2 regions of the Paenibacillus sp. FSL H8-0122 genome follow, and region 1 is predicted to be linked to the other one. Evidence: predicted binding sites of a transcription regulator. Region 1 holds the regulator's gene; the other holds the start of a gene.

The links. Region 1 encodes CtsR, which represses protease genes until heat stress. Its sites were predicted from a motif close to ATGGTCAATAAAGGTCAAACA; they were not measured.
Region 2: clpP (ATP-dependent Clp endopeptidase proteolytic subunit ClpP) is a predicted target of CtsR. The motif match lies at 2,458-2,478, and genes of this name have one in related genera.

The regions. Positions count from the first base shown of each region.
Region 1 is NZ_JBBOTB010000001.1:7,453,229-7,465,189, forward strand. Features, by position in the region: gene NSS64_RS32000 (MFS transporter) at 1-838, opposite strand, end outside; rRNA gene NSS64_RS32005 (16S ribosomal RNA) at 1,292-2,852, shown strand; tRNA gene NSS64_RS32010 (tRNA-Ala) at 2,980-3,055, shown strand; rRNA gene NSS64_RS32015 (23S ribosomal RNA) at 3,317-6,363, shown strand; rRNA gene rrf (5S ribosomal RNA) at 6,501-6,617, shown strand; gene NSS64_RS32025 (GNAT family N-acetyltransferase) at 7,053-8,225, shown strand; gene NSS64_RS32030 (CtsR family transcriptional regulator) at 8,588-9,049, shown strand; gene NSS64_RS32035 (UvrB/UvrC motif-containing protein) at 9,080-9,601, shown strand; gene NSS64_RS32040 (protein arginine kinase) at 9,631-10,695, shown strand; gene clpC (ATP-dependent protease ATP-binding subunit ClpC) at 10,733-11,961, shown strand, end outside.
Region 2 is NZ_JBBOTB010000001.1:6,513,493-6,525,453, reverse strand. Features, by position in the region: gene NSS64_RS27790 (PdaC/SigV domain-containing protein) at 1-897, shown strand, start outside; gene NSS64_RS27785 (GDSL-type esterase/lipase family protein) at 1,048-1,686, shown strand; gene clpP (ATP-dependent Clp endopeptidase proteolytic subunit ClpP) at 1,774-2,370, opposite strand; tRNA gene NSS64_RS27775 (tRNA-Arg) at 2,564-2,638, opposite strand; gene NSS64_RS27770 (sugar-binding transcriptional regulator) at 2,931-3,983, shown strand; gene gap (type I glyceraldehyde-3-phosphate dehydrogenase) at 4,100-5,110, shown strand; gene NSS64_RS27760 (phosphoglycerate kinase) at 5,244-6,425, shown strand; gene tpiA (triose-phosphate isomerase) at 6,453-7,208, shown strand; gene gpmI (2,3-bisphosphoglycerate-independent phosphoglycerate mutase) at 7,211-8,755, shown strand; gene eno (phosphopyruvate hydratase) at 8,813-10,099, shown strand; gene secG (preprotein translocase subunit SecG) at 10,339-10,572, shown strand; gene rnr (ribonuclease R) at 10,813-11,961, shown strand, end outside.

The DNA.
Region 1 (11,961 bases):
CAGCGAGATAGATGAAGATATAGATCTGAGCCTTATCCAGCGTCATCCCGTATTTGTCCATTAGATAGAAGGCATAGTAACCGCCGATGGAGGCACCGTACCAGGATCGCACGAATACGATAAAGACCAGAATGACGGTTGTAATGAGAATACGTTTGCTGCGGGCAGGGTCGATGGACCGTGCCGCTGACTTTTTGCGGAACGTGTATCCGGCATCCAGCATCTCGCGGTACCAGCGGGCCACATAGGCCTGGATGGCCACCCCGGCAGCGGCGATAACGGTGAAGCCGAGAGCGCCCATCTGTCCGAAGGGAATGAATACCCACTTCATTAATAGAGGACCCAAGGCCTGGCCGGCGTTTCCGCCCACCTGAAATATGGATTGCGACAGCCCCTTGCGCTGACCGGCAGCCATATGAGCCACGCGCATGCCTTCCGGATGGAACGCTGCTGATCCGAAGCCTACAAGCATTACGGACACAATCACTAATACATAATTGCCGGCAAAAGCGAGCAGGAAGACCCCGGCAAAGGTACAGCACATCCCCAGCGGGAGCAGGATCGGACGCGGCTTCCGGTCAGCGGCGAAGCCGATAATAGGCTGAATCACCGAGGAGGTGAGATTCAGCGCGAACGCAATCCAGCCGATCTGGGCATAAGAGAGCACCAGGTTATCCTTTAGTACAGGGAACATCGCCGGAATCAGTGCCTGAATGGAATCATTGAATAAATGAACAAAGCTGACAGCAAGCAAAATGCGGTAGATGGTAGCCTGCTGCAGATTGCGTGATTCACCCAAAGAGCCGGGTGGAGCTTGAGGCAGGGTCTTGTTGGACATTTGAACTCCTTTCAGGAACAGTTAATAAGTAAGTTATCTATGGATACGAAGATAAATTCTATTGTAGCGACAAATGAAGCATTATGGGAATCAATTTGTGCAGGGGAGCGGTCAACTATTCATTATTACCTCAAAAAAAGAGGTGCCTAATCTTTGTTTCAAAAAAGACTTGCAAACGTTTGGAACGCGTGATATATTATCTCTTGTGCTTATGAGACATCGACGCTGAATTGAGCGGCGGAAGAAAAATAAGTTGACAACAAACGTAATAAAATGATATGATCTAATTCCTGTGCAAGAGACGTAAGGTTGAAATGCCGGGAGCAAGTTCTTTGAAAACTGAACAAATGGAACGCTTTAATTTTTACAAGATTCATTTATGAATCGTCAGTTTCAAAATGAGCAATCGCTCTTTTCGATAGTTTTCGGAGGGTTATTTCCTTCGGAAAAACCTAATTGGAGAGTTTGATCCTGGCTCAGGACGAACGCTGGCGGCGTGCCTAATACATGCAAGTCGAGCGGAGTCTGAGAGGAAGCTTGCTTCCTTTCAGACTTAGCGGCGGACGGGTGAGTAACACGTAGGCAACCTGCCCTCAAGCCTGGGATAACTACCGGAAACGGTAGCTAATACCGGATAATTTCTTTCTTCTCCTGAGGAGAGAATGAAAGGCGGAGCAATCTGCTGCTTGGGGATGGGCCTGCGGCGCATTAGCTAGTTGGTGGGGTAACGGCCCACCAAGGCGACGATGCGTAGCCGACCTGAGAGGGTGAACGGCCACACTGGGACTGAGACACGGCCCAGACTCCTACGGGAGGCAGCAGTAGGGAATCTTCCGCAATGGGCGCAAGCCTGACGGAGCAACGCCGCGTGAGTGATGAAGGTTTTCGGATCGTAAAGCTCTGTTGCCAGGGAAGAACGTCCGGTAGAGTAACTGCTACCGGAGTGACGGTACCTGAGAAGAAAGCCCCGGCTAACTACGTGCCAGCAGCCGCGGTAATACGTAGGGGGCAAGCGTTGTCCGGAATTATTGGGCGTAAAGCGCGCGCAGGCGGTTATTTAAGTCTGGTGTTTAAACCTTGGGCTCAACCTGAGGTCGCACTGGAAACTGGGTGACTTGAGTACAGAAGAGGAAAGTGGAATTCCACGTGTAGCGGTGAAATGCGTAGATATGTGGAGGAACACCAGTGGCGAAGGCGACTTTCTGGGCTGTAACTGACGCTGAGGCGCGAAAGCGTGGGGAGCAAACAGGATTAGATACCCTGGTAGTCCACGCCGTAAACGATGAGTGCTAGGTGTTAGGGGTTTCGATACCCTTGGTGCCGAAGTTAACACAGTAAGCACTCCGCCTGGGGAGTACGGTCGCAAGACTGAAACTCAAAGGAATTGACGGGGACCCGCACAAGCAGTGGAGTATGTGGTTTAATTCGAAGCAACGCGAAGAACCTTACCAGGTCTTGACATCCAACTAACGAAGCAGAGATGCATCAGGTGCCCTTCGGGGAAAGTTGAGACAGGTGGTGCATGGTTGTCGTCAGCTCGTGTCGTGAGATGTTGGGTTAAGTCCCGCAACGAGCGCAACCCTTGACTTTAGTTGCCAGCAGGTAAAGCTGGGCACTCTAGAGTGACTGCCGGTGACAAACCGGAGGAAGGTGGGGATGACGTCAAATCATCATGCCCCTTATGACCTGGGCTACACACGTACTACAATGGCCGGTACAACGGGAAGCGAAGCCGCGAGGTGGAGCCAATCCCAGCAAAGCCGGTCTCAGTTCGGATTGCAGGCTGCAACTCGCCTGCATGAAGTCGGAATTGCTAGTAATCGCGGATCAGCATGCCGCGGTGAATACGTTCCCGGGTCTTGTACACACCGCCCGTCACACCACGAGAGTTTACAACACCCGAAGTCGGTGGGGTAACCCGCAAGGGAGCCAGCCGCCGAAGGTGGGGTAGATGATTGGGGTGAAGTCGTAACAAGGTAGCCGTATCGGAAGGTGCGGCTGGATCACCTCCTTTCTATGGAGAATCGTCTTCTGCAACGAAGACATTCAAATAAAAGTCTTCAGGAAGCTAACTTCCTGAAGCAGGCTTTACTTCGTAAAGCCTTGAGCGTTTCCATTTGTTCGGTTTTGATGGAATTTGCGGGGCCATAGCTCAGCTGGGAGAGCGCCTGCCTTGCAAGCAGGAGGTCAGCGGTTCGATCCCGCTTGGCTCCACCAACAAACTTCATCTATTTGTTATGTCTGAAATACTCGATACATTGTCTGTTATTCCGAACATCACAGTCGTGATTGTTTCATAATAACAGCAACTTGATCCTTGAAAACTGGATACCGAAACGAATTTGCGTTTTAGAACATTCCTTTAAGCTGAACTTGTGTAAACAAGTTTTGAATTAATGGCGATGCAACGATGATCTGGATGGAAATACAGGCGTTGAAGAAATTCATTGTCCGATATTTTCCTGACGGAAAAATCGAGGTTAAGCTACTAAGAGCACACGGAGGATGCCTAGGCGCCAGGAGCCGACGAAGGACGTGGCGAACAACGAAACTGCCTCGGGGAGCTGTAAGCAAGCTTTGATCCGGGGGTGTCCGAATGGGGAAACCCAGCTGTGGTAATTCGCAGTTACTCGTATCTGAATACATAGGATACGCAGAGGCAGACCAGGGGAACTGAAACATCTAAGTACCCTGAGGAAGAGAAAACAATAGTGATTCCGTCAGTAGCGGCGAGCGAACGCGGAACAGCCTAAACCAAGGGGCTTGCCTCTTGGGGTTGTGGGACGTCTCACATGGAGTTACAAAGGAATAGGGTAGGTGAAGAGGTCTGGAAAGGCCCGCGATAGAGGTAAAAGCCCTGTAGCCCAAACTGTGTTCTCTCCGAGACGGATCCCGAGTAGTGCGGGGCACGTGAAACCCCGTATGAATCCAGCAGGACCATCTGCTAAGGCTAAATACTACCTGGCGACCGATAGTGAAACAGTACCGTGAGGGAAAGGTGAAAAGCACCCCGGAAGGGGAGTGAAATAGAACCTGAAACCGTGTGCTTACAAAAAGTCAGAGCCCTCTTTATGGGTGATGGCGTGCCTTTTGTAGAATGAACCGGCGAGTTACGTTTAACATGCAAGGTTAAGGTGAGAAGCCGGAGCCGCAGCGAAAGCGAGTCTGAATAGGGCGATTAAGTATGTGGACGTAGACCCGAAACCGTGTGATCTACCCCTGTCCAGGGTGAAGGTGCGGTAACACGCACTGGAGGCCCGAACCCACGCATGTTGAAAAATGCGGGGATGAGGTGGGGGTAGCGGAGAAATTCCAATCGAACTCGGAGATAGCTGGTTCTCCCCGAAATAGCTTTAGGGCTAGCCTCGGTGAATGGAGTGGTGGAGGTAGAGCACTGATTGGGTGCGGGGCCCGCAAGGGTTACCAAGCTCAGTCAAACTCCGAATGCCATTTACTTCTTGCCGGGAGTCAGACAGTGAGTGCTAAGATCCATTGTCAAAAGGGAAACAGCCCAGACCATCAGCTAAGGTCCCCAAGTGTGTGTTAAGTGGGAAAGGATGTGGAGTTGCACAGACAACCAGGATGTTGGCTTAGAAGCAGCCACCATTGAAAGAGTGCGTAATAGCTCACTGGTCGAGTGACTCTGCGCCGAAAATGTAACGGGGCTAAACACACCACCGAAGCTATGGCTAGGATCGACTTCACTGCGCCTTTGAGGCGTGTTTATCCGGATTGACATTGATGCCGTGAATCATCCGCAGGGATGAAAGGCTAAATGCTTTCAGGGGATAAACACAAGGCTTCGAAGCTGGAGTGAAGTCGATCCTGGGGTAGGGGAGCGTTGTATATACGTTGAAGGTGTACCGTAAGGAGCGCTGGAGAGTATACAAGTGAGAATGCCGGTATGAGTAACGAAAAGATCAGTGAGAATCTGATCCGCCGAAAGCCCAAGGTTTCCTGAGGAAGGCTCGTCCGCTCAGGGTAAGTCGGGACCTAAGGCGAGGCCGACAGGCGTAGTCGAAGGACAACAGTTTGAAATTACTGTACCACCGTAATCCGCTATGAGCGATGGGGTGACGCAGGAGGGTAGTGACGCGGACTGATGGATGTCCGTCTAAGCAGTGAGGCTGGTGTGTAGGCAAATCCGCACATCGTAAGGCTGGGCTGTGATGGGGAGCGAAAATTATAGTAGCGAAGGTCATGATCTCACACTGCCAAGAAAAGCCTCTAGTCAGGAGAAGGTGCCCGTACCGCAAACCGACACAGGTAGGCGAGAAGAGAATTCTAAGGCGCGCGGAAGAACTCTCGTTAAGGAACTCGGCAAAATGACCCCGTAACTTCGGGAGAAGGGGTGCCTCGGTAGGGTGAATAGCCCGAGGGGGCCGCAGTGAAAAGGCCCAAGCGACTGTTTAGCAAAAACACAGGTCTGTGCGAAGCCGCAAGGCGAAGTATACGGGCTGACGCCTGCCCGGTGCTGGAAGGTTAAGGGGAGCGGTTAGGAGCAATCCGAAGCTGTGAACCGAAGCCCCAGTAAACGGCGGCCGTAACTATAACGGTCCTAAGGTAGCGAAATTCCTTGTCAGGTAAATTCTGACCCGCACGAATGGCGTAACGACTTGGGCGCTGTCTCAACGAGAGATCCGGTGAAATTTTAATACCTGTGAAGATGCAGGTTACCCGCGACAAGACGGAAAGACCCCATGGAGCTTTACTGCAGCTTGATATTGAATTTGGGTACGATCTGTACAGGATAGGTGGGAGCCGTGGAGGCAGGAGCGCAAGCTTCTGCGGAGGCGCCGTTGGGATACCACCCTGATCGTATCTAGGTTCTAACCTGGTACCCTTAGCGGGTACGGGGACCGTGTCAGGCGGGCAGTTTGACTGGGGCGGTCGCCTCCTAAAGAGTAACGGAGGCGTTCAAAGGTTCCCTCAGAATGGTTGGAAATCATTCGCAGAGTGCAAAGGCATAAGGGAGCTTGACTGCGAGACCTACAAGTCGAGCAGGGACGAAAGTCGGACTTAGTGATCCGGTGGTACCGCATGGAAGGGCCATCGCTCAACGGATAAAAGCTACCCTGGGGATAACAGGCTTATCTCCCCCAAGAGTCCACATCGACGGGGAGGTTTGGCACCTCGATGTCGGCTCATCGCATCCTGGGGCTGAAGTAGGTCCCAAGGGTTGGGCTGTTCGCCCATTAAAGCGGTACGCGAGCTGGGTTCAGAACGTCGTGAGACAGTTCGGTCCCTATCTGTCGTGGGCGCAGGAAATTTGAGAGGAGCTGTCCTTAGTACGAGAGGACCGGGATGGACGTACCGCTGGTGCATCAGTTGTTCCGCCAGGAGCATGGCTGAGTAGCTACGTACGGACGGGATAAGCGCTGAAAGCATCTAAGCGTGAAGCCCCCCTCAAGATGAGATTTCCCAGTATGTAAGACCCCTTGAAGACGACGAGGTAGATAGGTTGGAGGTGGAAGTGCAGTAATGCATGGAGCTGACCAATACTAATCGGTCGAGGGCTTATCCAAAAAACACTAACACACAAATTCGTTTCGGATTCAGTTTTCAGGTGATCAAGCCTGGTACACCTTAAGCTGCAGGTCCTTTCTGGGGACGGATATTTTCTCGCAGCGATTTCGAGAAGCGGAAGCTTCGAAAAATCATGTTTGGTGGCGATAGCGGAGGGGTTCCACACGTACCCATCCCGAACACGACCGTTAAGCCCTCCAGCGCCGATGGTACTTGGACCGAAGGGTCCTGGGAGAGTAGGACGTTGCCAAGCGTATGAGCCATTGTTGAGCAATCGACAGTGGTTTTTTTGCGTGCGGGCAGGGCTGTGGAAAAGCTGTGGATAGATTTCAGTAAGTACAAAAAAGTTGCACACATGTGGATACCTTTACAGGAACAGAATGATCCCCGGATCATGGGAGAATCACGCACAATATTGTGGATGAGTCAAGCGAAAACATAAGTAATACACCGGTTTTGTGGATAAAAAGTGAATATTGTGGATAGATAAAATGTAATCGGGGATAACTCATTTGAGCCGGAAAGAAACTCTTTCCGGTTTTTTTGCTTTGCTGTGCAAAAGCTGTGGATAACTATTCTTTTTGCAACGGATGGTCAGCCTTTATTAGCATCCGGCGGCTTGGCTTGTTATACTCTCTATTAAGCAAATATCTGGAGCTAATTTATGGAATGTAACGGGGGGAACAGAATGGAAATCAGGCAATTACGTGCCGGAGAATTTGAGGACAGCCTGAGCTTGTCCGAGTATGCTTTTAAGTATAAGGTTTCTGCAGAAGATAGAGTACGCGCCAGGGAGAACTTCAAACCGGAACAAACCTGGGGGATTTTTGAAGGAGACAGCATAGGTGCGAAGCTGACGCTTCTTCCGTTACAGGTATATATACAAGGCAGACCCGTTTCTATGGGGGGCATCGCCGGTGTAGCCACTTGGCCGGAGAACCGCCGGCAGGGTTATGTAGCCCATCTGCTGACCCATGCGCTCCAGACGATGAACGAAGCCGGTCAGACGTTGTCCTTTTTGCATCCGTTCCTGATTCCCTTTTACCGTAAATTCGGCTGGGAGATCTACTGTGAATATAAGAAGTATACTCTTCCGGTAGGGAAGTTCCCGCACAAGACGGAGATTAAGGGCAGCGTGAAGCGCGATATCCCGGATCTTGCAGTATTCCAGCAGCTGTACGACCAATTCGCCATGAGGTATAACGGGACTCTACAGCGCACTGAGACCTGGTGGAAGGAAAGTGTGCTTGATGACGATGCGCATTCCTGTGTGTTTTATTCTGAGCAGGGTGAACCGGAGGGCTATGTGCTGTATAAAATAGTGCAGCAGGAGCTGGTCATAGATGAGTTTATCTATGGAAACGAGCTTGCCCGCCAGGGCTTGTGGACCTTCCTGGCCAATCATGACTCCATGATTACGGCTGCACAGCTGAAGCTGGTGCCTGCTGACGACATTCTGCCCTTCCTCCTCCCTGATCCACGGATTACGCAGGAGAATTATCCATACTTCATGGCGCGTATCGTCAATGCTAAGGCTTTTGTGGAGAACATGACCTTCAATGTGCCGGAGGGTGACCGGGAGCGGTTGCTTTATATTGAAGATAAGCAAGCGTCATGGAACAACGGGTTATGGCGGTGGACTGTGTCGGAGCAGGGGGGAGCGACGTTCACCCGGATTCAGGGCGGGCGGTCTGAGGCTGATCTTGAATGCAGTATCGGCACGCTTACTGTGCTGCTGATGGGATACAAACGTCCGCTTCAAGCGGCAAAGTACGGACAATTATCCGGGACTGCTGAGGCGGCGGCTTGGCTTGAAGCGCTGATTCCGCAGGCCGAGACGGCATTATTCGATTTTTTCTGACAGAGAACGGCTCTTCCGCTTCCCTTGGAAAGGGAGGAGCTGTCCTATACATAACGCCTCAATTCAGTGAACGAAGCAGGCAACCGGAATACAATACAGCCAAAAAGTAAAAAATAAGAGTAACCCCTTGGAATTCAGTGAGAATATGTTATAATATGAAAAAGTCAAAGAAAGTCAAAGTCAACGCAGGCCGGAGTTCATCGTTCTCAGGAATGTAACATTTAGAGGAAAAGCGCAGTGCAGAGGCTATTGCAGCCGATTCTTAATGCATTGACCGGGTTAAGTTCTTAAGAGCATGTCTCTGACGGCAGGCGTTGGCGCAGCACAGATTTAACCAATGCTTACACACTGGAGGATGAGTGATGCGTAATATCTCCGATATTATTGAACAATATCTGAAGAATATTTTGCATGAAAGTCCCGAAGGTACGGTGGAAATTCAGCGCAATGATCTGGCGGACCAGTTCTCCTGTGTCCCGTCACAGATCAATTACGTCATCAGCACACGGTTCACATTGGAAAAGGGATATGTGGTGGAGAGCAAACGCGGCGGCGGCGGATATATCCGCATTCAGCGCTATGAGCTGCCTCAGAATGTGGCCTTATACGCACATCTGAACTCCACGATAGGGAATGATATTGATCAGAATTCTGCCGAAGGGCTGATTTATCAGCTGGAGGAGGCCCGTTTCCTCTCCAAACGTGAAGCGTGTCTGATGCGGTCTGCGGTTTCCCGGGAATGCCTGACGGTTAATCTGCCGTACCGGGATGAGATTCGTGCCAAGCTTATGAAGGCTATGCTAATCTCTTTATTGGGCAAATAATTTGTCAAATGGTAAGGAGGGACACCGCTCATGCTATGCCAGGAATGCGGCGTCAAACCGGCTACACTCCACTTCACGAAGATTGTGAACGGGGAGAAGACGGAATTTCATATCTGCGAAAGCTGTGCGCGGGAGAAGGGTGAACTGATTCCCGGAACTGCGGGAGGCTTCTCTATCCACAGCTTGCTTTCCGGTCTCCTGGATCTGGAAGGCGCAGGCAAGAGCAAGACAGCAGCACAGAATGTGCAGGGTCTGCATTGTGAAAACTGCGGCATGACCTATTCACAGTTCAGCAAGCTGGGACGGTTCGGCTGCAGCTCTTGCTATAAGTATTTCGACAGTACACTCGACCCGCTCTTCAGACGGGTGCATGGCAGTACAGCGCATGTTGGCAAGCTGCCCAAGCGGGCGGGCGCACAAATCATGTGCAAGCGCCAGATTGATGAGCTGAAGCAGGAATTGCAGCAGAGTATTGTACAGGAGGAGTTCGAGACCGCAGCTGAGCTGAGGGACAGAATCCGCAAGCTTGAAAAAGAAATGCCACAAGAGTAAAGTCTTTGATATATAGGAGGGATCCGGGCATGTCAAGTCTCCGGTTTACCGAACAAGCACTGAGTGACTGGATGCGCTGCGGCGGCAGCCATTCGGAGATTGTCATCAGCAGCCGTATGCGTATCGCCCGTAATCTGGAGCATCTTCCGTTCCCGCTGCTCGCTTCAAGAGAGCAGTCGGAGGAGGTGCTGGAGCAGCTTGCCCCCGTATTTCAGGGTGAAGCTTCGGCCGACTTCGGCAGCTTCGAGCTGCTGAGACTGGATGAGCTGGGTGAGCTGGACAAAAAAGTACTGGTGGAAAAGCACCTTATCAGTCCCAATCTGGCGGATGAATCCAATGGCGGAGCCGTCATTCTTAACGAGGACGAGTCGGTCAGCATTATGATTAATGAGGAGGATCATCTCCGCATTCAATGCCTGTTCCCGGGGCTGCAGGTCAGAGAAGCCTGGGTGAGGGCAACCGCCATCGATGATATTTTCGAGGCTGCTGTCAATTACGCCTTCGATGACCGCAGAGGCTACTTAACAAGCTGTCCCACCAATGTGGGAACAGGGCTGAGAGCCTCGGTTATGGTGCATCTGCCGGCCTTGGTGATGACGCATCAGATCAACCGCATTTTGTCCGCAGTTAATCAGGTGGGGCTTACCGTTAGAGGAATTTACGGTGAAGGCAGCGAAGCAGTAGGGAATATCTTTCAGATCTCCAACCAGATTACGCTCGGACAGACCGAAAATGAGATTATTGAGAATCTTCACAGCGTAGTCACCCAGATTATAGAGCATGAACGCAACGCCCGCGAACGCCTGCTGGTCGATTCCGCTCTGCGGATTACGGACCGTATCAAGCGCTCCTACGGAATTCTGGCCTATGCTGCTGTGATGGAACTTAAAGAATCGGCACAGCGGCTCTCCGATCTGCGGCTTGGTGTAGATCTGGGGATTCTGGAAGGGCCTTCGATTTCAGTGCTCAATGAGCTGAATGTCAAGACTCAGCCGGGCTTTCTGCAAAAGCTGTTCGGCGACGAGCTGTCGCCTACTGAACGCGATATGTACCGGGCGAAGCTGCTCCGGGAGACACTGGGATCACAACATTAAATTATAGATATTTATTATCCGTGGAGGTGCAGGAGATATGATGTTTGGAAGATTTACGGAACGCGCACAAAAGGTGCTGGCGCTGGCGCAGGAAGAAGCCGTACGTTTGGGACACAACAACATTGGGACAGAGCATATTTTACTCGGACTGATTCGTGAAGGAGACGGCATTGCCGCTAAGGCATTGATCGGACTTGGTCTGGGTCTGGAGAAGATACAGGATGAAGTGGAAACGCTGATTGGCAGAGGTCAGGAACAACCGACCAACATCGCATATACTCCTCGTGCCAAGAAGGTCATCGAGCTGTCCATGGACGAGGCCCGCAAGCTGGGTCACACGTATGTGGGAACAGAGCATATCCTGCTCGGTCTGATCCGCGAGGGAGAGGGCGTAGCCGCCCGTGTGCTGAACAATCTCGGCATTAGCCTGAACAAGGCCCGCCAGCAGGTATTGCAGCTCCTGGGCAGCAGTGAAGCCACCTCCAGCCACAGCGGAGCTCCGGCTAACGTCAGCACGCCAACACTGGACGGCCTGGCCCGCGATCTGACGGCCTATGCCAAGGACGGTAACCTCGACCCTGTGATCGGCCGCAGCAAGGAAATTGAGCGTGTCATTCAGGTGCTGAGCCGCCGGACCAAGAACAATCCGGTGCTGATCGGTGAACCTGGGGTTGGTAAAACGGCGATTGCCGAAGGTCTGGCTCAAAAGATCATCAACAATGAAATTCCGGAGACGCTGCGCGACAAACGTGTCATGACCCTCGATATGGGTTCTGTAGTGGCTGGTACGAAATACCGCGGTGAATTCGAAGACCGCCTCAAAAAAATCATGGATGAGATTCGCCAGGCTGGCAACATCGTGCTGTTCATTGATGAGCTTCATACGCTGATCGGAGCGGGTGGTGCGGAAGGCGCGATTGATGCCTCCAACATCCTGAAGCCTGCCCTCGCCCGTGGTGAGCTGCAGTGCATCGGTGCCACAACGCTTGATGAATACCGCAAATATATTGAGAAGGACGCCGCGCTGGAGCGCCGCTTCCAGCCGATCACAGTGGATCAGCCTTCCCCTGAGGAAGCTGTACAGATTCTGTTCGGTCTTCGTGACCGGTACGAAGCCCATCACCGGGTGAAGATTACAGATGAAGCCATTGTGGAAGCAGTCAAGCTGTCTGACCGCTACATTCCTGACCGGTTCCTGCCGGACAAGGCGATTGACCTGATTGATGAAGCAGGATCTAAGGTAAGACTGAATTCTTACACCATCCC
Region 2 (11,961 bases), 940 kb from region 1:
GTATGGGTGCCGGTAACCTTCCTGCGCGATGCGCTGGGGATGCCGCTCTCTTATGATAAAGCGGAGAAAACTTATTCCATAGGAACAGGTACTGCACAATTGAAGCTGGCAATTATGGATTACGGCATTATGATCCGAGTGAACAACTATTATATTGGTGAATATGAGGGCAAACAACTGAACAACCGGCTGTACGTCCCGTTCCAGCTGATTAACGATTACATGGGCTATAAAGGGGACTGGAACGCTGCTGCAGGACAGCTGAATCTGACGAAAAGGACGCAGAATGCCGTAACAATCAAGACAGCGAGCTATACGAAGGACTATAAGGATGCGCCAATCAAGCTGGATTATCCGCAGGTCAGCGGTCTGGCGAACGCCGGGGCAGAGAAGGCGATCAATGATCTGATCAAGCAGACCGTTCTGAACTATGCGAAGGATGCTGAAGATCAAATCTCCAAGCGGTCGAAGGATGACCGGCCGTATGAATTCGAAGGCGGTTATGTGGTCACGTATAACCAGGATGGCGTACTCAGCCTAATCACTAATCAATACGGGTATACCGGCGGTGCCCATGGGATGACTTACCGCAATGCGTTCACCTTCTCGCTCAAAGACGGGAAACGTCTGTTGCTGGGCGACCTGTTCGGTGCCAATCCTAATTACAAGAAACAGCTCAATGCCAAGCTGGCCACCGAGATCAAAGCTAACGGAGGTTATCTGGGCGGGTTCAACGGTCTGGATACAGAGAAGTATTTCTATTTAAAAGATGGCAAAGCGGTGCTCTTCTTCCAGTTATACGAATACACCGCATATGCCGAGGGCTTCCCGGAATTCAACTTCAGCTTCAAGGAACTCCTGCCGGACGGAAGCAGTCCGTTCGCAGCGCTGAAATAATACAGCCTAATACTGACCCTTGTGCTCTATGACGAGCACAAGGGTTGTTTGCGTTTTAATGGACTAATCGGGCGGCCCTGCCGTTACCACTTCACCCGGCCTTTCATAAATTAAAGAAGGCAAGCAGCTTATAACGGGGAGGGAAAGAGTATGGTCTATCAGTATACGGCCATTGGGGATTCACTCACAACCGGCTTCGGGGCGCTTCCCGGGAACGGCTTCGTCCCCGTCTACCGGGGGATGGCGGAAGGGAGACTCGGCACGCCGGTGGTGCCGGCGAATCTTGGCGTCAATGGTCTGACCACCGGGGGGCTGAAGCAACGGCTGAGGAGCTCGAACGTCTACCGGGCGGCGGTGAAGGATGCGCAGATCATTACGCTGTCCATTGGCGGCAATGACTTGATTAAGGCAGCCCGGGCAGCCGGGCCACGGCCCGGTGAATTCCAGGGCTTGCTGAAGCAGGCGCTTAGGGACTGCAAGCGTAACTACAGCGACATCATGGGTAGCCTGACACAGCTCAAAGCGGGCTCCCGCAGCCCCTACATCCTCCGGATGGTAGGGCTCTATAACCCATATCCACAGGTGGATGAAGCAACAGAGTGGGTGCGCGAGTTCAACCGCTATGCATCAGGCTACAGCAGCAGTAACGTAGGGTTTGCTTCGATCTACTATGAATTTGCCGGTAATGAGCGGGGGCTGCTGTTCCTGGATCATATTCACCCGAACAGCAGAGGCTACCGCGTAATTGCAGGCAAGCTGGATGCTCTGGGGTACGGGGGCTTAAGGTAAGTTGGAACGGTGCAGGAACAATCAAAGAGGCTGCTACGGACCAGATGGTCTGTAGCAGCCTCTTAGTGAATTCATGAAATTAAGTACTTATACGCCTGTCGGCAGAGTCTTCTCAATTACCTTGTCCACGATACCATATTCGGCAGCGTCTGCGGCGCTCATGAAGTAGTCGCGGTCAGTATCCTTCTCGATCTTCTCCAGCGGCTGGCCTGTACGTTCGGACAAGATGCGGTTCAGCTTCTCACGCAGTTTGATGATGCGGCGGGCGCGGATCTCGATATCGGAAGCCTGGCCCTGGGCACCGCCTAGCGGCTGGTGAATCATGATCTCGCTGTTCGGCAGGGCGAAGCGCTTGCCCTTGGCGCCGGCGTTCAGCAGGAACGCTCCCATGGAAGCGGCCATACCTACACAGATGGTGGATACATCCGGCTTAATGTATTGCATTGTATCGAAGATGGCCATACCCGCTGTGATGGAACCGCCTGGGCTGTTCACATACAGGTGAATATCCTTATCCGGGTCCTCGGCAGCCAGGAAGAGCATTTGTGCGATGATGGAATTGGCAACCACGTCATTAACCTCCGTTCCAAGGAAAATGATGCGGTCCTTCAGCAGGCGGGAATAGATGTCATAAGCGCGCTCACCGCGGTTGCTCTGTTCTACTACCATAGGAATATAACTCACGTGGAAAACCTCCTTGAAATTGGTGCTTCGAATGTGTTCATTTTTTACTGTTACCGTATTAACCACATGATAAACAAATTCAAACAAAAAGTCAAAGAAAGTCAAACTTACTTTCAAAAAAAAGAGCCCTCAAGCGGCTCTTTGGTTAAATATAATATAATCGTCACTAAATTATGTACAAGCTTGAAAATAATGGCGCGCCCGCCAAGAATCGAACTTGGATCTCAGGCTTCGGAGGCCTACGTCATATCCATTGGACCACGGGCGCAACAGAAATTATTATAATATACTTCTCGGATAAAAGCAATGCGTATTAGGCATCCTGCGCAAAAATAGTTTTCTCTGCCTCCATTAATAGAGCCGGAGATGCGTCTCCTGCCTGCGGCCTGCCGGACAAGCCCATGTATAAGATGAAAGCGGGCTGAGAATTATAGTCTCGGAACACTTGCACTCGGCGTCAGTTTTGGGTAGAATATGGGTGGGACTTAAAAAGTTAACCCGGGACATTTTGAGACCACGAACAAGGGATAAGAGAAAGACGAAGTTGCAGGAGTGAAAGCATGCGTAATCTATTGGAAATCCAAAAGCAGCTTCTGCCTGATCTCATGGAAACCCTTAAGAGACGGTATACGATTCTACATCAGATCATGCTGTCCGATATTATTGGGCGCAGGACGCTAGCCGCATCGCTTGATATGACCGAGCGGGTGCTGCGTGCCGAGACGGATCTTCTGAAATCGCAGGGGCTCATTGAGATCGAGAGCGTCGGTATGCGCATTAGCGATGCCGGTCGCAGACTGCTTGACCTGCTGGAGCCGGTCGCCAAGAGCCTATTCGGCCTGGATGATCTGGAAGAGAAAATTCGTACTACGTACGGTCTCACCAAAGTAATTGTGGTTCCTGGCGATTGTGAGACATCGCCGTTCACCAAGCGTGAACTGGGGCGCGCAGGCTCCAAGGCACTGCTCAGTGTACTGCGAAGTGACGATACGATTGCCGTCACAGGCGGATCAACCCTGGCCGAAATGGCCGATCAGCTGACCCCGCCGCTATCCCTTTCCTATAAGAACGCCTGGGTTGTTCCGGCGCGCGGAGGACTGGGAGAGAGCATGGAGATACAGGCCAACACTATTGCTTCAACCATGGCCAAACGGATTGGCGCCAATTACCGTCTGCTGCATGTGCCCGATCTGCTTAGCGGAGACGCTTATCAGTCGCTTGCACAGGACTCCAATATTGGAGAGATTGTACAAATTATCCGCAGATCGCGTATTATTGTACATGGAATAGGTGATGCCATTGAAATGACCCACCGCCGCAAGCTGGACTCCGGGACGATCTCAGAGATTCAAGGCGAGGGTGCTGTAGCCGAATCCTTCGGATACTATTTCAATGAGGACGGCGAAGTGGTTCACACTATGCTGACCATGGGGCTGCGCCTGGAAGACATTATCCGTACGGAAGTCGTTATCGGTATTGCCGGAGGCAAACGCAAGGCGAAGGCCATTCATGCGATGCTGCGGTTCGGACAAGAGGATATTCTCGTCATCGACGAGGCGGCGGCTGTCGAAATCGGCAAGGAAATCGACACACAGCTACAAAAGGTCCTATAGATTCCATTAAATGGGACGCGCGCAAAGGGTTTATGCATTATACTTAACATTGTTGTCTTGACGAGCCTCACGGCCTGTCTTGAATAAATAAAACGAACTCTAGGAGGAACTATTCAATGAGTGTAAAAGTTGGTATTAACGGTTTTGGACGTATTGGACGCCTTGCATTCCGCCGTATTCAAAATGTAGAAGGTATCGAAGTGGTAGCAATCAATGACTTGACTGACGCTAAGATGCTTGCTCATTTGCTTAAATATGATACAACTCAAGGTAAATTCCAAGGCGATGTTGAAGTGCATGACGGCTTCTTCAAAGTGAACGGTAAAGATGTTAAGGTTCTGGCGAACCGCAACCCTGAAGAGCTTCCTTGGGGAGAGCTTGGCGTTGATATCGTTCTGGAATGTACTGGTTTCTTCACAACTAAAGAAGCCGCTGAGAAGCACCTGAAAGGCGGAGCTAAGAAAGTAGTTATTTCCGCTCCAGCTACAGGCGACATGAAAACTGTTGTGTACAACGTTAACGATGACATCCTTGACGGTTCCGAAACAGTAATCTCCGGTGCATCTTGCACAACGAACTGCCTGGCTCCTATGGCCAAAGTTCTGAACGACAAGTTCGGTATCATCGAAGGCCTGATGACTACAATCCACGCTTACACAGGTGACCAGAATACGCTTGATGCTCCACACGCAAAAGGCGACTTCAGACGCGCCCGCGCTGCTGCTGAGAACATCATCCCTAACACTACCGGTGCTGCTAAAGCCATCGGCCTGGTTATTCCAGAACTGAAGGGCAAGCTTGACGGTGCAGCACAACGTGTGCCTGTAGCTACAGGTTCCCTGACTGAGCTGGTTACTGTTCTGGATAAGAGCGTAACCGTTGAAGAAATCAATGCAGCCATGAAGGAAGCTTCTGACCCAGAAACTTACGGCTACACTGAAGACGAAATCGTATCTTCCGACATCAAGGGTATGACTTTCGGTTCCCTGTTCGATGCAACTCAGACTAAAGTACTGACTGTTGGCGACAAACAGCTGGTTAAAACTGTTGCTTGGTATGACAACGAAATGTCCTACACTGCACAGCTGGTTCGTACTTTGGAGAAATTCGCTAAGCTTGCTAAATAAGACCGATTTCATATAAGCAGTACAATAGAGCGGAAACAAGGAAAGTCTGTTTCCGCTCTTTCTAAATGCAATGGCTACGTGATGAAATGGCTTCGTGAAGGAACCAATTTTGGGTGTGGAGGAAATGTTAATCATGAACAAAAAAAGTGTCCGTGATGTAGAAGTAAAAGGCAAGCGCGTATTCGTGCGTGTAGATTTCAATGTGCCAGTGGAAGACGGCAAGATCACTGATGATACCCGTATCCGCGAAACCCTTCCAACAATTAAATACCTGATTGAGAACGGTGCAAAGGTCATTCTGGCCAGCCATATGGGCCGTCCTAAAGGCGAATTCGTCGATTCCATGCGGTTGACTTCCGCTGCAGTCCGTCTGTCTGAATTGCTCGGCAAACCGGTAGCCAAGGCTGATGAGGCCATTGGCGAAGCGGTAAAAGCGAAAATCGCTGAACTGAACGATGGCGATGTGCTTGTGCTTGAGAATGTCCGTTTCTACAAAGGTGAAGAGAAGAATGATCCTGAACTGGCTAAGCAGTTCGCTGAACTGGCTGACCTGTTCGTCAATGACGCATTCGGCGCAGCTCACCGTGCCCATGCTTCGACAGAAGGAATCGCTCACTTCCTGCCGGCAGTATCCGGTCTTCTGATGGAGAAGGAATTGTCCGTTCTCGGCAAGGCGCTCTCTAACCCGGAACGTCCTTTCACGGCCATCATCGGCGGTTCCAAGGTTAAAGACAAGATTGACGTTATCGACAACCTGCTGAATCTGGCTGACAATGTACTGATTGGCGGCGGCCTCTCTTACACGTTCACCAAGGCTCAAGGCTACGAAATCGGTAAATCCCTGGTAGACAACGACAAGATTGATGCAGCGCTTGGATTCATTGAGAAGGCCAAGAAGCTGGGCAAGAACTTCGTGCTTCCGGTTGACGTTGTAGTCGCTGACAAGTTCGGTGCAGATGCCAACACCAAGATTGTAGATGCAACAGAGATTCCTGCAGACTGGGAAGGTCTGGACATCGGTCCTAAGACTCGTGAAATCTATGCCGATATTATCAAAAACTCCAAGCTGGTTGTATGGAATGGACCGATGGGCGTATTTGAAATCGACATCTTCGCTGAAGGTACAAAGGCTGTGGCTCAGGCTTGCGCTACTACCGAAGGCTACACTGTTATTGGCGGCGGCGATTCCGCTGCGGCTGCTGAGAAATTCCACCTCGCAGACCAGATGGACCACATCTCCACTGGCGGCGGCGCATCGCTCGAGTTCATGGAAGGTAAAGCTCTTCCAGGTGTAGAAGCACTGAACGACAAGTAATACCGAAGAGGGAGGCAATACATCACTATGAGTAGAACACCTATTATTGCAGGCAACTGGAAAATGTTCAAAACCGTTCCGGAAGCCGAAGGCTTCATCGCTGAAATCAAAGGCCAGGCGGAAGTGGCAGGCGTAGAGACTGTAATCTGCGCGCCATTCACGAACCTGCCTGCACTGGTTGCAGCGGTACAAGGCACCACCATCAAAATTGGTGCACAGAACCTGCACTTCGAAGATAACGGCGCTTATACAGGTGAGATCAGCGGCGTAATGCTGAAGGATCTTGGTGTAGAGTACGTTATTATCGGCCACTCCGAACGCCGTGCTTATTTCGGTGAGACGGACGAAATCGTCAACAAGAAGATGCATGCGGCATTCCGTCACGGCATTACTCCGATTGTCTGTGTAGGCGAAAAGCTTGAAGAGCGCGAAGCTGACCAGACTAAGAACGTATGCAAGGTGCAGACTGAAGCGGCATTTGCCGGTCTTAGCGCAGAGCAGGCAGCAAGCGTAGTTATCGCTTACGAGCCCATCTGGGCGATCGGTACAGGTAAATCCTCCACTTCCCAGGATGCCAACGAAGTTATTGCTTATATCCGTACCCTTGTTAAAGGCCTGTACGATGAAGCAACAGCTGAAGCTGTACGTATCCAATACGGCGGCAGCGTGAAGCCTGAGAATGTAACGGAGTACATGAGTCAAAGCGACATCGACGGCGCTCTAGTCGGCGGTGCCAGCCTGCAGCCTGCTTCCTTCGTTTCACTCGTTGAGGGGGCGAAGTAAGAATGTCAGCTCCAAGACCTGTAGCACTGATTATCATGGACGGCTTCGGACTGCGGAACACGGATGAAGGCAACGCTGTTGCCCAAGCCAACAAGCCGAACTACGACCGTTACCTGAAGCAATATCCGAATACTACGCTTACCGCTTGCGGCGAAGCTGTAGGTCTGCCGGAAGGCCAAATGGGTAACTCTGAAGTAGGGCACCTTAATATTGGTGCCGGCCGGATTGTATATCAAGACCTGACCCGTATCGACAAGTCGATCCGTGATGGAGAATTCTTCGATAACGAGACGCTGGTGGCTGCCGTAAGAAGCGCTAAGTCAACCGGCAAAAAGCTTCACCTCTATGCACTGGTATCCGATGGCGGCGTACACAGCCACATCAATCATCTGTTCGCCATGCTCGATCTGGCCAAAAAAGAAGATCTGCATGAAGTCTATATTCATGCCTTCATGGATGGCCGTGACGTACCACCCGACAGTGGACAGAAGTTCATTCAGGATCTGGTCGCCAAGATTGAAGAGGTTGGCGTAGGTACGATTGCTACGGTATCCGGACGCTACTTCGCGATGGACCGTGACAAGCGCTGGGAGCGTGTAGAGAAGGCTTACCGTGCAATGGTATATGGCGAAGGCCCTAAATATACCGATGCCCTTCAGGCCATCACTGCATCCTACCAGAATTCTGTGTTCGATGAATTCGTGGAGCCAAGTGTAATTGTGGACAGCCAGAACAAACCGGTAGCGACAGTGGAGAGCGGCGATTCGGTCATTTTCCTTAACTTCCGTCCTGACCGTGCCATTCAGCTGTCACAAGTGTTCACGAACTCGGATTTCCGCGGCTTCGACCGTGGTCCTAAGTTCCCGCAAGGCCTGCACTTCGTATGCCTGACTACCTTCAGTGAGACGGTTCAAGGCTTCGTGGCTTACTCTCCGAAGAACCTGGACAATACGCTCGGTGAGGTGCTGGTTCAGCAGAACAAGAAGCAGCTGCGTATTGCAGAGACCGAGAAGTATCCGCATGTGACCTTCTTCTTCAGCGGCGGACGCGATGAGGAGCTTCCGGGCGAGACCCGTATCCTGATCAACTCGCCGAAGGTGGCAACCTATGATATGAAGCCAGAGATGAGCGCTTACGAAGTGGCGGCGGCCTGCGTAGCGGAGATCGAGGCGGACAGACAGGATGCCATTATCCTGAACTTTGCCAACCCTGATATGGTAGGACACTCCGGCATGCTGGAGCCTACAATCAAGGCAGTTGAAGTAACGGACGAATGCGTAGGCAAGGTTGTGGATGCTGTAGTTGCCAAGGGCGGCGTTGCGATTATCATTGCCGACCACGGAAATGCGGATATGGTATTCGATGAGAACGGACGTCCGTTCACAGCCCATACCACCAACCCGGTACCGTTCATCGTTACCACTGAAGATGTAGTTCTGCGCGAAGCTGGTATTCTCGCAGATGTGGCACCGACGATCCTTGATCTGATGGGACTTCCGCAGCCTGCGGAAATGACCGGACAATCCATGATTGCCAGCCGCAAATAAGCAAGACACCTGTTTATGTAAACCCAAAACCATTGTATAAAAGGAGATTAAACTTACATGACTATTATTTCTGATGTGTATGCACGCGAAGTCCTTGACTCCCGTGGTAACCCTACTGTAGAGGTTGACGTATATCTGGAGTCCGGCGCAAAAGGCCGTGCTATCGTTCCTTCCGGCGCTTCCACTGGCGCTCATGAAGCTGTAGAGCTTCGTGACGGCGACAAATCCCGTTACATGGGTAAAGGCGTTCTGAAAGCTGTTGAGAACGTAAACGAAATTATTGCTCCAGAAGTTATCGGTATGGACGCTCTTGACCAAGTGGGCATCGACAAGCTGATGATCACTTTGGACGGAACTCCTAACAAAGGCAAGCTGGGCGCTAACGCAATCCTGGCAGTATCCATGGCCGTAGCCCGTGCAGCTGCAACAGCACTGGATATTCCTTTGTACGTATACCTGGGCGGATTCAACGCCAAGACGCTTCCAGTACCAATGATGAACATCATCAACGGTGGTGAGCATGCTGACAACAACATCGACGTTCAAGAGTTCATGGTTCTTCCTGTAGGCGCTCCAAGCTTCAAGGAAGCACTGCGTACTGGTGCCGAAATCTTCCACAACCTGAAATCCGTACTGCAATCCAAAGGCCTGAACACAGCTGTTGGCGACGAAGGCGGCTTCGCACCGAACCTGGGTTCCAATGAAGAAGCGATCACTACAATCATTGAAGCCATCGAAAAAGCCGGTTACAAACCAGGCGTTGACGTATTCCTCGGTATGGACGTTGCTTCCACTGAGTTCTACAAAGATGGTAAGTACACACTTGCCGGCGAAGGTAAATCTTACACTTCCGCTGAGTATGTTGACCTGCTGGCTTCATGGGTTGAGAAGTACCCAATCATCACAATCGAAGACGGTATGTCCGAAGATGACTGGGATGGATGGAAATTGCTGACTGAAAAATTGGGCGACAAAGTCCAATTGGTGGGTGACGACCTGTTCGTTACAAACACTGAGCGTCTGGCAACAGGTATCGAAAAGGGTATTGGTAACTCCATCCTGGTTAAGGTTAACCAGATTGGTACACTGACTGAAACCTTCGATGCGATCGAAATGGCGAAACGTGCCGGTTACACAGCTGTTATCTCCCACCGTTCCGGTGAGTCCGAAGACAGCACCATCGCTGACATCGCTGTAGCGACTAACGCTGGCCAGATCAAGACTGGTGCTCCTTCCCGTACAGACCGTGTGGCTAAATACAACCAGTTGCTTCGCATCGAAGACGAGCTGGGCGAATTGGCTCAATACAACGGCCTGAAATCCTTCTACAACCTCAAAAGATAATTTCTTTTGAACCTATATTGAAGACCTGCCGCACTTTGGCAGGTCTTTTTTTGCTCTTATTGTGTCTCCTGGCTGCCTGTAGGAGATAAATATGCGATTTTAATAGGAAGATCGGGGTCGATCGCGATGTGGATGGTTGTTTTCATTCTGTGGCTATGATAAAATAAGAATGCTGTTTATGAAACGGAAATTCTAATTTAGCATAGATAGTGATGCTTGGACGTAGGAGGTGGAAGTGAATGGATATCTTTTTGAAAGTGGTGCTTCTGATTTTTGCCGTAGGTCTGATTGCGGTCGTTCTTCTGCAAAAAGGGAAAAGTGCAGGTCTTTCCGGTGCCATCTCCGGCGGTGCTGAGCATCTCTTCGGTAAAACAAAAGCACGCGGTATGGAGCTTGTGCTACAGCGTGTAACAGTTGGCCTGGCGGCCGGATTCTTCATCATGTCAATTGTTGTTGCCATTGTTGTTGAATAGTATGTCTACAGTAAACCTTCGCTCTGTTCTGAAATGGAATAGGCGGAGGTTTTTTTGTATGCAGATTTAATATTGTGAACATCATAACAGGGATGCCCGGGATTAAATTCGTGTATACTAGGGTATGAAGTATAGAAAGGTAAATTTTACTTGAAATGATTAGCTGTGCAATAGGACAAGGCATACATATATGCCAGCGGCATAGGAATGCTGCGGAGCGGAGAAGAGAAGGTGACGAACATGATAACACAGGAAATTTTACTTGATTTCATGCGGGAGACCGCTTATAAACCACTAACTTATGAAGAACTGGTGAGCCATTTCGCAATTGAGGATAGTGCTGAATTCAAGGCCTTTGAGGCCTTGCTGATTGACCTGGAAAAGGACGGCCGGATCATATTGACCCGGGGTAGCCGTTATGGTGTGCCTGAGCGGATGGATCTGCTGCGCGGACGGCTGCAGGTTCATGCCAAGGGCTTTGCTTTTCTGATTCCCGATAACCGGGAGCACCCGGATGTGTATATCCACGCGAACGATCTGAAGGGTGCTATGAACGGCGATATCGTCTTGATCCGTATTACCTCGAAGAGCCCGTCCGGCGGGCGAATGGAAGGCGAAGTGGAACGGATTCTGATCAGAGGCGTGTCGCAGACGGTGGGTGTCTTCCAGAGCCTGGAGACCTATGGCTTCGTGCTGCCTGATGATAAGCGGATTAACCGGGATATTTTCATTCCCAGGGAGTCTTTCAAGGGTGCGGTTGACGGGGAAAAGGTGGTTGTCCGCATTGTGAACTATCCGGAGGGCCGTGCTGCGGCTGAGGGTGAGATCATTGAGATCCTTGGCCATAAGGATGATCCGGGCGTGGATATTCTGTCGGTCATCCGTAAGCATCAGCTTCCGGAGGCTTTTCCGGCTGAGGTGATGACGGAAGCGGAGCAGGCGCCGGATTCCATCACGGATGAAGAGATTATCGAGCAGGGGCGGCGTGATCTGCGCGGACTCAATATCGTAACCATTGACGGCGCGGATGCCAAGGATCTGGATGATGCGGTCAACGTAGAGCGTCTGGAGAATGGCCATTATAAGCTGGGCGTTCATATTGCTGACGTAGGCTATTATGTGCGTGAAGGCTCTGAACTGGACAAGGAAGCCTATGACCGCGGATGCAGTGTGTACCTGGTGGACCGTGTCATTCCGATGCTTCCGCACCGGCTGTCGAACGGGATCTGCAGCTTGAACCCGCAGGTTGACCGTCTGACGATGTCCTGTGAAATGGAATTTGACGAGCAGATGAAGGTCGTGAACCACGATGTCTTCACCAGTGTCATCCGTACGAAGGAGAGAATGACCTACTCTGATGTACGGAAGATTGTCGAGGATGAAGATCCT